Regions from separate parts of the Brevibacillus sp. NRS-1366 genome, predicted to be linked through region 3. Evidence: riboswitches for the same ligand, from Rfam matches in the RefSeq annotation. Region 3 holds a riboswitch; each other region holds the start of a gene.
What was found. Region 3 has a riboswitch for thiamine pyrophosphate ahead of thiC (phosphomethylpyrimidine synthase ThiC). Riboswitches for the same ligand answer to the same signal wherever they lie in the genome.
Positions count from the first base shown of each region.

Region 1: linked by a shared signal. The riboswitch ahead of thiO (glycine oxidase ThiO) and the one ahead of thiC (phosphomethylpyrimidine synthase ThiC) in region 3 are both predicted to bind thiamine pyrophosphate.
Region 2: linked by a shared signal. The riboswitch ahead of thiS (sulfur carrier protein ThiS) and the one ahead of thiC (phosphomethylpyrimidine synthase ThiC) in region 3 are both predicted to bind thiamine pyrophosphate.

Region 1 covers NZ_JBITPN010000029.1:64,073-68,581, forward strand. Annotated here, with positions in the region: gene ACIFQN_RS24110 (efflux RND transporter periplasmic adaptor subunit) at 1-1,057, opposite strand, end outside; partial or broken gene ACIFQN_RS24115 (glucose-6-phosphate isomerase) at 1,235-2,584, shown strand; gene ACIFQN_RS24120 (helix-turn-helix domain-containing protein) at 2,600-2,824, shown strand; TPP riboswitch at 2,901-3,014, shown strand; gene thiO (glycine oxidase ThiO) at 3,122-4,228, shown strand; gene ACIFQN_RS24130 (hypothetical protein) at 4,351-4,509, shown strand, end outside.
Region 2 covers NZ_JBITPN010000022.1:136,259-140,767, forward strand. Annotated here, with positions in the region: gene ACIFQN_RS17245 (ABC transporter ATP-binding protein) at 1-93, opposite strand, end outside; gene tenA (thiaminase II) at 78-758, opposite strand; gene ACIFQN_RS17255 (acetylornithine deacetylase) at 761-2,062, opposite strand; gene ACIFQN_RS17260 (thiazole synthase) at 2,055-2,825, opposite strand; gene thiS (sulfur carrier protein ThiS) at 2,831-3,034, opposite strand; TPP riboswitch at 3,273-3,383, opposite strand; gene ACIFQN_RS17270 (kinase-associated lipoprotein B) at 3,425-3,811, opposite strand; gene ACIFQN_RS17275 (alanyl-tRNA editing protein) at 3,844-4,509, opposite strand, start outside.
Region 3 covers NZ_JBITPN010000022.1:525,096-529,604, forward strand. Annotated here, with positions in the region: gene ACIFQN_RS19290 (Ku protein) at 1-651, shown strand, start outside; gene ACIFQN_RS19295 (cation diffusion facilitator family transporter) at 711-1,592, opposite strand; TPP riboswitch at 1,840-1,952, shown strand; gene thiC (phosphomethylpyrimidine synthase ThiC) at 2,112-3,860, shown strand; gene ACIFQN_RS19305 (hypothetical protein) at 3,879-4,049, shown strand; gene ACIFQN_RS19310 (DUF1904 family protein) at 4,131-4,469, opposite strand.

The DNA.
Region 1 (4,509 bases), on a different contig from region 3:
CTTCAATCGGCACCTGCAAGGCATTGTCGATTTTTTCCACAGAAATATTGATGTCCACATGGAAGCCTGGTTTTAGTGCTGACAGCTCGCCCTCAGGCTTTAGCGTTACTTTGACGCGGGTTTTTTCGCCCTGACCCGAGCTGTTTTGTGTAGTCGTAGCGGTCGGTGCAATACGGGTCACCTGTGCATTCAGCTTTTGTTTTCCGAGTGTAGTTCCTTCAATGGTAGCGGACTGACCGAGCTTTAGCTTGTTTACATCTGATTCATTAATATCTGCCTGGATCAACAAGTTGTCGAGGTTAGCAAGCGTCAAAATTTCCGTGCCTTTGTTCACGTATTGTCCGTTGTCGGAAGCCACCGCAATTATGGTTCCATCTGCTGGAGCGATCAGGATGCTTTGGATGCGATCCTTTTCTAGTTGTCCTCGTTCTACCTGCAGCTTATTGATTTGTGCTTGCTGGGAGGCAACCTCTTCCTTGCGCGGTCCCTTTTTCTTGAGAGAGAGTTGTTCTTTGGCAACATTCAGCGAGGATAGAGTGGAGTCTACCTGTGATTTGGCTTTATCCAGCTCTTGCTGTGTGGAAGCGCCTGAGGCGAATAGCTGATGCATCCGGTCGTATTCTTTTTTAGCTGTATCATACTCGCGCTGCGCTTGCGCTACGCGTTCATTCTCCTGCGCTATTTCTTCTGGTTCATTACCTGCCTGGGCTTTCGCCAAATTCGCTTTGGCCAGCTCCATTTGCGCTTCGATGTCGAGAATTTTGCTATCGACGTCAGAGGTGTCTATTTTAGCGATGACTTGTCCCTTTTTGACCTTGTCTCCTTCCTTTACGACAAACTCCCGTAAGGTCCCGGTTACATTGGCGTACTGCTTTTGCTTGTCCTGGGCGATGACGACCCCGGAGGTAAGAATTTTGCTTTCCAAAGTTGACTTGGTTGGTGTTCCGATGCTTACGGGCATACCCATGGCTTGTTGTGATCCCATCATATTGATCCCTATAAAGCCGGCGCCCAGGAGGACAACGACGGAACCAATGATCCACCAGCGTTTTTTCATGATCATTCTCCTTTTATTTCGATGCTCGAAAAGTTATACGAAAAGATTGGAAAAGGGTTACAGTTGTGACGAATTATTTATCATTTCATCGCTTTTTGAGATGTTTTGGCGGAAAGTACTTTATGGGCATTTTGCGTGATAAGATAAGGAATAGATGACGTTCCTTGGAGGGGAGCTATGAACCAAACGATTCGTTTTGATTACTCCAACGCTCGCGCTTTTGTCAAACCACATGAATGGGAGCAGCTTGCTCCGGCGATTGGACAGGCGCATGAGATGCTGCACAAAAGAACCGGACCAGGTAGAGATTATCTCGGGTGGGTAGATTGGCCCGACCGATACGACCGCACCGAATACGAACGAATTCGGCAGGCGGCGGCACGTATTTCGTCTGATTCCGATGTGCTATTGGTAATAGGAATCGGGGGTTCATATTTGGGGGCGAAGGCTGTGCTTGACATATTGGGACACAGCTTCTACAATTTGCTGCCGAAGTCCAAACGGCGTTCTCCTGAAATTTATTTTGTAGGCAACAATATCAGCCCGGTCTACATTTCTCACCTGATGGACGTGTTGGAAGGAAAAGACGCGTCGATCAACGTCATCTCGAAATCGGGCACGACGACAGAGCCAGCCATTGCTTTTCGGCTTTTTCGCGACTGGTTAGAAAAAAAGTATGGTCGAGAGGCAGCCAAAAAACGAATCTACATTACGACAGACAAAGCCCGGGGAGCTTTAAAAAAGCTTGCTGATGAAGAGGGGTATGAGACTTTTGTCATCCCGGATGATATCGGAGGGCGTTATTCGGTTCTGACAGCCGTCGGTTTACTGCCAATCGCGGTGAGCGGCGCCAACATGGATGCCTTGATGCAGGGAGCGGCAGATGCAAGAGAAAGGTACATGGTCATGGATTTGCATGAGAATCCGTGCTATCAGTATGCTGCCATCCGCAACGCGTTGTACCGCAAAGGCAAAATGGTGGAGCTGTTAGTCAGCTATGAGCCGCAATTTCGTTTTTTTGCTGAGTGGTGGAAACAGCTTTTTGGCGAGTCAGAGGGCAAAGACGGAAAAGGGATTTTTCCGGCCTCTGCTGAATTTTCAACAGATTTACATTCCTTGGGGCAATACATACAAGACGGCATGCGGAATTTATTTGAAACAACGGTATCCGTAACCAAACCAGCCATCGACATGACCGTACAGGAAGACCCGGACGACGTGGATGGATTGAATTTCCTGACTGGGAAGCGGATGGGGTTTGTGAATAAAAAAGCTTTCGAAGGAACGGTACTTGCCCACGTTGATGGAGGCGTACCCAATCTGTTGGTAGAAATCCCAGAGGCGACAGCTTATCATCTCGGTGGCCTGATCTACTTTTTTGAAAAGGCATGCGGGATAAGCGGCTATCTCTTGGGGGTAAACCCGTTTGATCAGCCGGGGGTAGAGGCCTATAAAGCCAACATGTTTGCGCTACTCGGCAAACCCGGCTATGAGCAGCAGAAAGCAGAACTGGAGGCTAGATTGCGAGAGAACAAGACATACTTGACCGTTGCGGAGACAGCAGCGTATCTGGATCTCCCGGAGACATTTATTTTGGAAAGAATTAACCAGGGGCGGATTCGTGCGGTTCATGATGGCAACGAATATTTGATCAACAAAGATCAGTTCAAGCATCATCTGGAAGAAATGCGCAAGCTGCGGGAATACGAGGAAGCAGCCCGCCACGAGGCGATTCCGGAGAGCTACGATGTAAAAGATGAAGATTAGGTGTCAGTTGGACTTGTCAGAAGGTTGCACGGAGGACTATACTGACTAAAGAAAATGAATGAAACGACATAATAGTAGAAGCAACTTGGGGAGTCCTTCACGCGGGGCTGAGAGGATGGAAGCGACAGACCATCGACCCATTGCACCTGATCCGGATCATGCCGGCGCAGGGATGTGGTTGCCGGCCGACGTGCGCTTAAATTTGTCATATGCGTATGAGCCCACCTTTTCCTGCAGGGGAACGGGTGGGCTTTTTGTATTAGCAAAAGTGAATAAAAAGTTTTGAGGAGAGAGAGTATGAGCGATTGTCTGGTAGTGGGTGGAGGTATCATTGGGCTCAGTTTAGCGTACGAGCTGTCGCGTCGCGGCATATCGGTAGCATTGGTAGAACAAGGCGAGTGGGGAGGGCAGGCGTCTTCTGCTGCGGCAGGGATGCTGGCTCCGTTGAAGGAATTTACGGCACCCGGACCGATGCTTGATATGGGAATGGAGTCACTCGCGCTCTATCCAGGGTGGGCACATGATCTGGAGGAGTGTACTTCGGGAGACGTGCAGCTCAGCTTGGAAGGTTTGCTGACCGTTGCTCTGAATGATCAGGAACAGGAGCTGCTGGAAGCCAAGTATCAATGGCAAAAAGAGTCTGGACATTCCGTACATTGGCTGGTGGGAAAAGAGATTGCCGAGGTGGAGCCGATGCTCACTGACAAGGCTCAGGCGGCCATCTATTCCCCAGACGAAGGTCATATCAACAACCGGCTCCTATTGCGTGCATTGGTGACGGCATGCCGACTGCAAGGTGTGAAGCTGCTATCTGGGTGTGTAGTGAGCGGGATTGCCGTAAAAGCAGGGAAGGTCGTCGGGGTAGACAGCTCCATGGGCCCACTTCGTGCCGGGCATACAGTCATTACTTCTGGAGCATGGGCAGGGATCATGCTGGAGATGCTGGGAGTTTCAGTGCCTGTACGTCCCGTGCGCGGGCAAATCGCTGCCGTATCCTCCGTAGGAATTCCGCTGCGTACAGTCATCTTCGGAACGACTGGCTATATTACTCCAAAAAAGGATGGCAAAATCGTCATTGGAGCGACAGAGGATGAGAGCGGCTTCCAGCGGGAGGTCACGCTAGCGGGTCTGGCGAGCATTTTAAACGGGGTCATGCCATACGTTCCGGCACTGCATGCCGCTACATTTCTAGAAGCTTGGGGTGGACTTCGTCCTGCTACAGCAGACAGAAAACCGCTTTTAGGGCCGATCCCTGGCTGGGCCGGACTCTCGATTGCGGGAGGGCATTTTCGCAACGGGATTTTGCTTTCTCCGATAACGGCGAAGTGGATGGCTGATTATTTGGAACAGGGAAAGACAGAACAGTTAACGCCATTTATGCCTTCCCGCTTTCTAGACAACTGATTCATATCTACATCCACGACATCTCTTTTGTAAATTGGGCTAGTCTCTTATAGAATACGGTACACCTCCCCATAGGCTCTTGTATATGGTAATAAAGAAACACCAGAAGGGGAGGAGTTTCCATGCAGTCTGATGAGAAAAACCTATACCAGGCTGACATCCAGACCGTCAGCCTGTTAAAGGATATGCGTGAAAATGTGCACAACATTTGCAAAGATCACGTGGAGCAAAAAGTGCGCATTGAAGCCATTGACGGACAGATTATTGAGGGTGTGATCGTC
Region 2 (4,509 bases), 390 kb from region 3:
CTCCCCTTTTGCCACGTTCAAATCAAAGTTGTCGAGAATCGGCTGATCGCCATAGGCAAACCGGACACCGGCGAAGGCTAGTTGATTTCGCACGGCCACATTTCCTTTCTGTATGCCATCTCCCAGAACAAATACTCCATTTTGGACGTGTACAGGAAATGCTCTTCGAGTCTCGCTAGCTCTTGCTCGTTTTTTCCATCAGCCAACTGGTTCATCACATCAATCAGCCATATCGCAAGCTGACCGAATTCATCCGAACTATAGGTGCGCACCCATTCGCCGTACAGCTCATGTTCGAGAGCACCCTCCACTTTGGCGAGCCGCTTGCCGATTTCCCAATAGCTCCACGTGCAAGGCAAGATCGCGCTGACCACTTCAGCCAGCGACCCCTGGTGAGCCACTCGCAGCATATAGCTCGTATAGGCGAGCATGGCAAAGGAAGGCTCTGTCGCTTCTAGCTCTGCGCGGGAAATTCCGAATCGCTCTGCGTATTGACGATGCAGGGCCATTTCGCTAGTGAGCGTTGATTCCTGCAATCCGGCAAACTTGGCGCTGGTGGTCAAATCGTACGCTTTGGCGCTGGCGATCGCGAACATTTTGGCGTAATCGATTAAATAAATATAATCTTGCTTCATGTAAAACTTGAACGAATCAACGGGCAAGTTGCCATCACCCATTCCTGTAACGAACGGATGCTGATGAATACGCTCCCAAAGCGGAGCTACGCTATTTAACAAACGGTCGGTAAATGTTGCCATGATCATCGTCTCTCCTTCGCATTTTTTGCCGTATTGCACCATTCGGCGATAAAGCGCGCCATGATCTGGGCAAATTGGACGAGCTGTTCGGGATGGATGGATTCATCGACGGTGTGAGCATGTTTCAGCTCTCCCGGCCCAAATAGAACAGCGGGTATTCCCGCATGGGCAAACCAGCCCACGTCGGTCACACTCGGAGACATATCTACCATCGGCTCTTGCATGAGCTGCTCTTCATAAGCGGATCGCAGCATCGCGAGCCCGGGATGCTCCAGGTCCAATTCGAGTGACGGGAAGATTTCTCCCCGTTCTTCGATCATCGAGCGGCCACCCCAGCGAAATGTGGGCGGATTATCTCGCAGCCACAGGTCAGCGGCGGCAGCTCGATGGATATGGTCTTCGACTTCTCGAATAATCTCTTCGTAGGTTTCGTTCGGGTAGAAGTGAACCGTAATCCACAATGCGCAACGATCCGCGATGAATGCCGCGTGGCGACCGCCTTCAATCACTGCAGGATTGATTGTATTGCTTCCAGCAGAGAAGCCGGGGTACGACTTCATCACTGCCCAGTCGCGCTCTAAATCCTGCAGGGAAGCGATGATTTTCATCATTTTTTCGATCGCAGAGGCACCACGTACCCCTCCACCCGCATGAATCGTTTTGGACCGCATGCCGTCATGCAGCGTAGTCGGGCTCTCAATCGTAATCCATCCGGTAATGACCCCGCCCTGTCCCTGCATGTGCAAATCGCTGGAATCCACAACCACTGCATAATCGGCCGTGTAGCCGCGTTCTATCGCAACCAGCGTGCCTGCCTCCCCCGCTTCCTCTCCGATGACGGATTGGAAGAGCAAGTCGCCTTTCAGCTCGATCCCGTGTTCCCGAAGCATTTTAATCGCGAATAGAGACGCTGCGAGGGCACCTTTCATATCCGATACACCACGACCGTAGAGTCGACCGTTTGCGCCTTTCGTCAAAGCAAAAGGCGGGTAGGTCCAACCACTGTCATCGCCTACCTCAGCCACGTCCATATGCCCATTGATGATAAGGCTGTTGGCCGCGTTTGATGCGGTGCCCGGAAGACGGCCTACTACATTGTCGTCCCCAGGGTAAACTTCCCAGCGGTCTAACTGAAAGCCCATGGCCTGCAATTCATTTGCCAGAAACGTTTGTGCGCCGTTACTATTACGTGCTGGCGGACTTACGGTTGGGTAAGCGATCAGCTCTTGCAATAACGCGAACATCTCTTCTTTCCGGTTGTCAATGGAGTCAATCGCTTCTTGCAGACGGTCCACGTTACTCAATCATCCCTTCGGTAGGACTGCTTGCTGATGCATAACGTTTTTTAGCAATTCTGCCGGCGAGGAAGCCTTTGCGTCCGGCTTCAACTCCTAGCTTCATCGCTTCGGCCATCAGTACAGGATTTTCTGCGAGAGCGACTGCTGTATTCAGCAAGACCCCGTCAGCGCCCAGTTCCATTGCTTTGGCACAATCAGCAGGGGCACCGATGCCCGCATCGACGATGATTGGGACTTTGGCTTCTTCCATGATGAAGCGCAGGTTGTTTTCATTCACAATTCCTTGTCCAGAACCAATTGGAGAGGCGCCTGGCATAACAGCGTGGACCCCTACTTCCTGAAGACGTCTCGCTAAAATAGGATCATCATTGGTGTAAGTCAGTACAATAAAGCCCTCTTCCACGAGGATCTTCGAAGCTTCCAATGTGCCGATCGGGTCAGGCAACAATGTTTTCGGATCGCCGATCACTTCGACCTTGATCATGTCACACAATCCAGATGCTTTTGCCAGGCGAGCGATGCGCACCGCTTCTTCTGCGGTATAAGCGCCTGCTGTATTGGGCAGCAAGGTAAATTTTTTCAGATCGAGCTGTTCCAAAAAGTTAGGCTCTTGCGGATTTTCCAAATTGAGCCTGCGAATGGCAAAGGTGAGAATTTCCGCTTCTGAGACCTCTACTGCTTTTCCTTGTGTTTCCAAATCAGAAAATTTACCGGTCCCGAGCAGCAAGCGCGACCGAAACTCATAAGGTCCAATTTTTAAAGTATCCATGAAATTTATCCTCCTCCGACAAAATGAACGATTTCTATCCGATCTCCATCTGCAATCGGCGTCGTCTCGTACAGGGAACGGTCGATGATCTCACCATTCTGTTCTACTACGACAATTTTCTCTTGCAGTTGATAAGAAGCCAGCAGCGCACGTAGCGTGGTGATTTCTGCTGCCAGCTCTACTTTCTTTCCATTCAGCTGAACAACCATACTATTCCTCCTTCTGAAGACTCGTTGGGGACTGTTTACCTTCGCCTTTCGGACACGAAAAAACGGCTTCCCCTGCCAGATGGAGTCAATCCAGTCAGACAGAAGAAGCCGAATAACGGTACACCCAAGGACGAATGGCAAGAAAAAAACCATCCGCCTTGGATGGTTGGGGTTCGATCCTCTCAGGAGAAGTCTTGGCTTGAGCTTTTCCCACTCAAATAGAATTCTTCCTGTGATAACGATTCGCTATACCTCTTCCTCCGCTGGCATGACCCAGGTCAGGTTCAACGGTCAGTAACACACTCGTTACAATCTCAGCCAACGCTGCTCGGCTCCCGTTTGGTAGTAAACCTTTTCAATTGTCGTTCGTTCGAGTTCTACAGTACCACTCTATTTTGAGTTTGTAAAGGTTTCCTTGTGCATAGCTTCCAATTCAACGAGACAACGCTGTGCCCAGAGCGACATTTTTTTCAATTTGTCCATTTCACGCTCCATCGCCACACGGACCGATTCCTTGTAATCTGGAATGGCCCCATTATAACGGATTGGACCGCTCGCAGGCGTCATGAACTTTTCTTGATAGGAGAGTGCAGGTCTTTGATGAAACATTGGAACGTCTACTTCAAAGGACGTGTGCAAATCTCCCTGTGTAGGAAATTTGGTTACAGCCAGCACCTTTACCAACAGCTTGCTATCATGGGTTTCCAGCACTTCGGTAATGTATTCTCCGGTCTTTTGCGTTACACGTACGATATCTCCCGGGTTCCAGATCATCATGATCCCCTCCTCAAACATGTTAAACTGATTTTTTAGTTGGTTTTCTGCTGCAACGCTGTTTCTACTAGCTTGCGGGCGTGAGCAAGAACTTCTTCGACAGCGATAACCGGTTGTCCGCCACCTTGGGCCATCGCTGGATTTCCGCCGCCTTTCCCCTGAATGAGCGGCAGTGTTTCTTTTAGCAACTGATTGACAGCTACATCGACTGCTTGCCCGCGTGCAAATACGAGCTGCATTTTTTCACCTGACGTTGCGAGCAGGCACACTGCGTCTGGTGCTTCACTGGTCATCAATTGAGCCAATTGCTGGAGTTCTTGAATGGTACGGTCTGCAGTGGAAAGTTGAATCAAGCGTGCATTTCCGATTGTGACAGCATTCGCAAGCTGCTCGCGAATCTCTACCTCTAGCAGCAGTTTTTCTTTTTCTGCCAGGCTTTGTTTTAATGCCTCTCGTTCCGCTATTATTCTCTCTGCTTGCGAAACCAGCTCAGCCTCGCTCGTAATAAGCTGACGAGCCAGCTCACGAACCGTCGCTTGCTTGCGGGTGTAATCACGCATGGCGCGCCACCCGCAAATAAACTCCAGGCGAATGTTGCCGCGGTGACGTTCCCAACCCAAGATTTTAATCATGCCGACTTCCCCTGTACGTGCAGGGTGTGTCCCTCCACATGGATTGTAGTCAAAATCGGGAATCATCAC
Region 3 (4,509 bases):
GACCCGATTTATTTTGACAAAAGCTACTTCCTCTCGCCGCAGGATACAGGGGAAAAAGCGTATGCACTACTACGAGCGGCTATGGAACAGAGTGGAAAAATAGCTGTTGCCCAGGTGACGATGCGCAATCGTCAGAGCTTGGCCGTAATCCGCCTGTATGAGCATTGCATCATGCTGGAAACGATTTACTACCCAGACGAGGTGCGACCCGTAAACCAGGTGCCAGCCCTCCCCGAGGCGACAGTCGCTCTCGCTGAAAATGAGCTAAAAATGGCAACTGAGCTGATTGGAAACATGACCATTACCTTTGAGCCTGCCAAGTATACGGATGAATACCGCTCCGAGCTGCAAGCGATGATTGAGAAAAAACTAGAAGGTCAGGAGATTACAACCGCTCCAACCGTAGCTCGCACGAATGTGATTGACTTGATGCAAGCCCTAAAAGAAAGTCTGGAATCGACGGCGGGACAGGCAGCAGGTCCAATCAAAGTGGAAACGGAGCCCACTCCTGCACCTGCCAAAAACAAGCCAGGCAAAAAACGGGCAGCGCCTGCACGAAAAGACGCAACACCCCAAACGGCGACTGCGACCGCAGGAGGCTCCACTTCGACAACGAAAACGCTGCGCCGAAAAAAAGCAACTCCATCCTAATTCTAATGACACCAAGCGATAAAACAAAAAACCTGTCCAACTACGGGCAGGTTTTGGCTTTATCTCTCTATTAGTTTCTGATCTGGTTCAATGTGGATATGAACCGCATTTATTTTGTGAACCTTTCTCATTCGATCCTCAATCTTTTCGGTAATGGTGTGGCTTTCTACCACATTCAGGTCTGGGTCGACATGAATGACGACATCGACGAGCACACTGCTGCCGTGATAGCGGGCTTTGATATCACTAATTTCTTTGACTCCGGCAATCCCCATGATCGTTGATCGTAAATCATCCAATTGTGTCTGATCAAAACCGTCCGTCAAACGATGCGTCGCCTCCCGGAAAATATCCCATGCCGTCTTTAGGATTATCAAGCCGACTACAAAAGCTGCAAGCGGGTCGAGCCAATGCAATTGAAATTGTGCTCCTGCTACCCCTACAAACGTTCCGATACTAACCAGCGCATCAGAGCGGTTATCAGCAGCCGCAGCCATAAGAGCCTGGCTATTTATTTTTTTCGCGAGTGCCCGATTGTAACGATAAACACCTAGCATCACAACAGAAGTAGCAAGCGCTGTCCAGCCAGCGAGCATACCTGGCGCTGTATGATTTGTATCAAACAGTGAAGGTACCGCATCTGTGACAACCTGTATGCCGACAAAAAGCATGATAAAGGACGCAATGAGAGAGAAAATCGTCTCTGCACGAAAATGTCCGTAGGGATGGTCCTGATCAGGCGGTTTTCGAGCGATGCGCAGCCCGATTAAGACAGCGACCGAAGCTACGACATCCGTCAAGTTGTTTAATCCATCTGCCATTAATGCCTCAGAGCTTGCTAGTAATGCCACTCCTATCTTTAAAGCAGAGCAGAAGATATAGGCAATGATACTCACCCATGCTCCTCTTTCCCCTTGTTTTAAATTTGAATAAACATCCACACTGCATCACCTCAAAAAAATCTCTATACCAAGCGATAGGAGCGAAAAAAATGACCGCAGCTTCCAGTTTCTTTTTTTCCGAACTTCATCGTAACAGACGCGATTCGTGTGGGTCTACAGAAACACTTTTTGTCCGAGTCACGAGAATAGATGGGGGGAAAATGTGTTGCGCGTCGGCAAAAATGAATTTTAAAAATTGCTTGTAATTGGAATGGCAAATGGCTATCCTATAGTTGCAAGACATCATTATAAAAAGCACGGGAGCTTGGGAGTTACCAGGCTGAGAGGATGGCTATTGTGCCATCGACCGTTGAACCTGAACTGGGTAATGCCAGCGGAGGAATTGTCATATACGACACGATAAGATACGTGTATTCTTTTTGAATACCCGTTTTCTTCTCTACTCTCGCGTCTGGCGTCGCATATCCCTATGCGGCGTTTTTTCGTGGCGTGATAGATTCTTTCGCCTCCCGAGCAAGGTTCTCGCTTTCGTGCGACCATGACAAGGAGGTTTTTCTTATGTTCTCGATCCCATCTTTTCCAGGCAGCCGCAAAGTGTACGAAGCAGGCAGTCGCCCTGACATCCGTGTACCTATGCGGGAAATTACACTTCATCCGACGGACGGCCCATCCGGTCCCACTCCCAATCCTCCACTGCGTGTTTATGACACCAGCGGCGAGTACACCTCCCCTCACTACTCCCCCGACATTGAAGCCGGGCTCCCTTTCCTGCGCCAGGATTGGATTGCTGAGCGTCATGACACCGAAGCCTACACTGGAAGAAAACCACATCCTAGCGATGATGGACTTAAAACCGAAGCCAAACGAACCGTCCCCTCATTTCCGCGTGAAGGATACCAGCCCATTCGAGCAAAATCAGGAAAAGTCGTGACTCAGCTTCACTACGCAAGGAAAAACATCATCACCCCGGAAATGGAATACGTCGCCATCCGCGAAGGGGTCTCACCCGATTTTGTCAGGGAAGAAATAGCCTGCGGTCGTGCGATTATCCCGGTCAATATTAATCATCCTGAAAGTGAACCGATGATTATCGGACGCAGCTTTCATGTCAAAATCAACGCAAATATTGGTACTTCGGCTGTCACATCCTCGATGGAGGAAGAAGTCGAAAAAATGATGTGGTCTGTACGCTGGGGAGCCGATACCATCATGGATCTCTCTACTGGCAAGCACATTCACACTACCCGAGAATGGATTATTCGCAACAGCCCAGTGCCTGTGGGGACTGTACCGATTTATCAAGCGCTGGAGAAAGTGAATGGTAAAGCCGAGGAGCTGACCTGGGAAGTCTACCGCGACACCTTAATCGAGCAGGCAGAGCAAGGTGTGGACTATTTTACGATTCACGCCGGTGTGCTGCTGCGTTACATCCCGATGACCGCAGCGCGTGTTACCGGAATTGTGTCTCGCGGCGGTTCCATTCTAGCCGCCTGGTGCCTAGCGCATCATGAGGAAAACTTCCTGTACACGCACTTTGAAGAAATCTGCGAAATTTTGAAGGCTTACGATATTTGCGTTTCCTTGGGCGATGGTCTGCGCCCCGGCTCCATCGCTGATGCCAACGATGAAGCGCAATTTGCTGAGCTGGAAACGCTCGGTGAGTTGACGAAGATTGCATGGAAGCACGATGTCCAGGTCATGATCGAAGGGCCAGGACACGTTCCGATGCACCTCATTCGCGAAAACATGGATAAACAGTTGACGATTTGCCATGAAGCTCCCTTCTATACATTGGGGCCGCTGACGACAGATATCGCTCCTGGTTATGACCATATCACCTCCGCTATTGGAGCCGCCATGATTGGCTGGTTCGGAACGGCCATGCTCTGCTATGTCACACCCAAGGAGCATCTGGGGCTGCCAAACAAAGAAGACGTACGCAATGGCCTGATTGCCTACAAGATAGCTGCCCATGCCGCCGATCTGGCAAAAGGACACCCTCGTGCAAAAGAACGAGATGACGCTCTTTCCAAAGCAAGATTCGAATTTCGCTGGACGGATCAATTTAATCTGTCCCTCGACCCAGAGCGGGCACGTGAATACCATGACGAAACACTACCGGCGGAGGTCGCCAAATCCGCACACTTCTGCTCGATGTGTGGTCCCAAATTTTGCAGTATGAAAATCACACAAGACATCCGAAATTATGCCCGTGAACAGCAACTGACAACGGATTCTTCCATTGAGGCAGGATTAAAGGAAAAAGCACAGGAATTTCGTGAAAAAGGCAGTCAACTCTATACGTAGCGGGACTGGAGGCAGGAAATGAAGGAAACAATCCGGTTGCGGGAAGAAATCATGCGTCTTCAGGCTGAGTTAGATAAGCATCAAAAAGCGTTGACCGAATTGCAGCAAAAATGTGAGCATGAGTTCCACGAGACCAGCTTAGTGCGTACATGCAGCAAATGCTCTTGGACAGAAAGCCTTTATTATTAACTGTAGCCGATCCTCTCAACAGAAAAGGTCGAAATCCTCCTTGCGAGGACTCGACCTTTTTTGTTGAGAGCGAAGCACCTATCAGCGAACCATTTCAACCTGGTTCCTTTGCAAGGGAAGCCCTTCTTTGTAATAAAGTGTAGGCGAAAGCAAAATAAAAAAGATATGAACTTGCTCAAAACCATGCTGTTTAAGGGTTTCATGGAGCATGCTGGCAAGATCATCATGCTTCCTTTGCTCTCTTTCAAACATGAGAATTTCAACTGAGTACGGGCTATTCGTGATTTGCTCTACGTGGAGCAGCTCAATTTTCACCTTTTCAGGTGCTACATTTGCTATATCGGCGAACTGTTCGATGATACTTGGGGACATGACTGTCAGTTTATTTTTATCAAACCCTTTAAAACGAAGAAAAGGCAAGGTAATCCCAACTTTCCTGTTACAGATAATCAATGCTGAA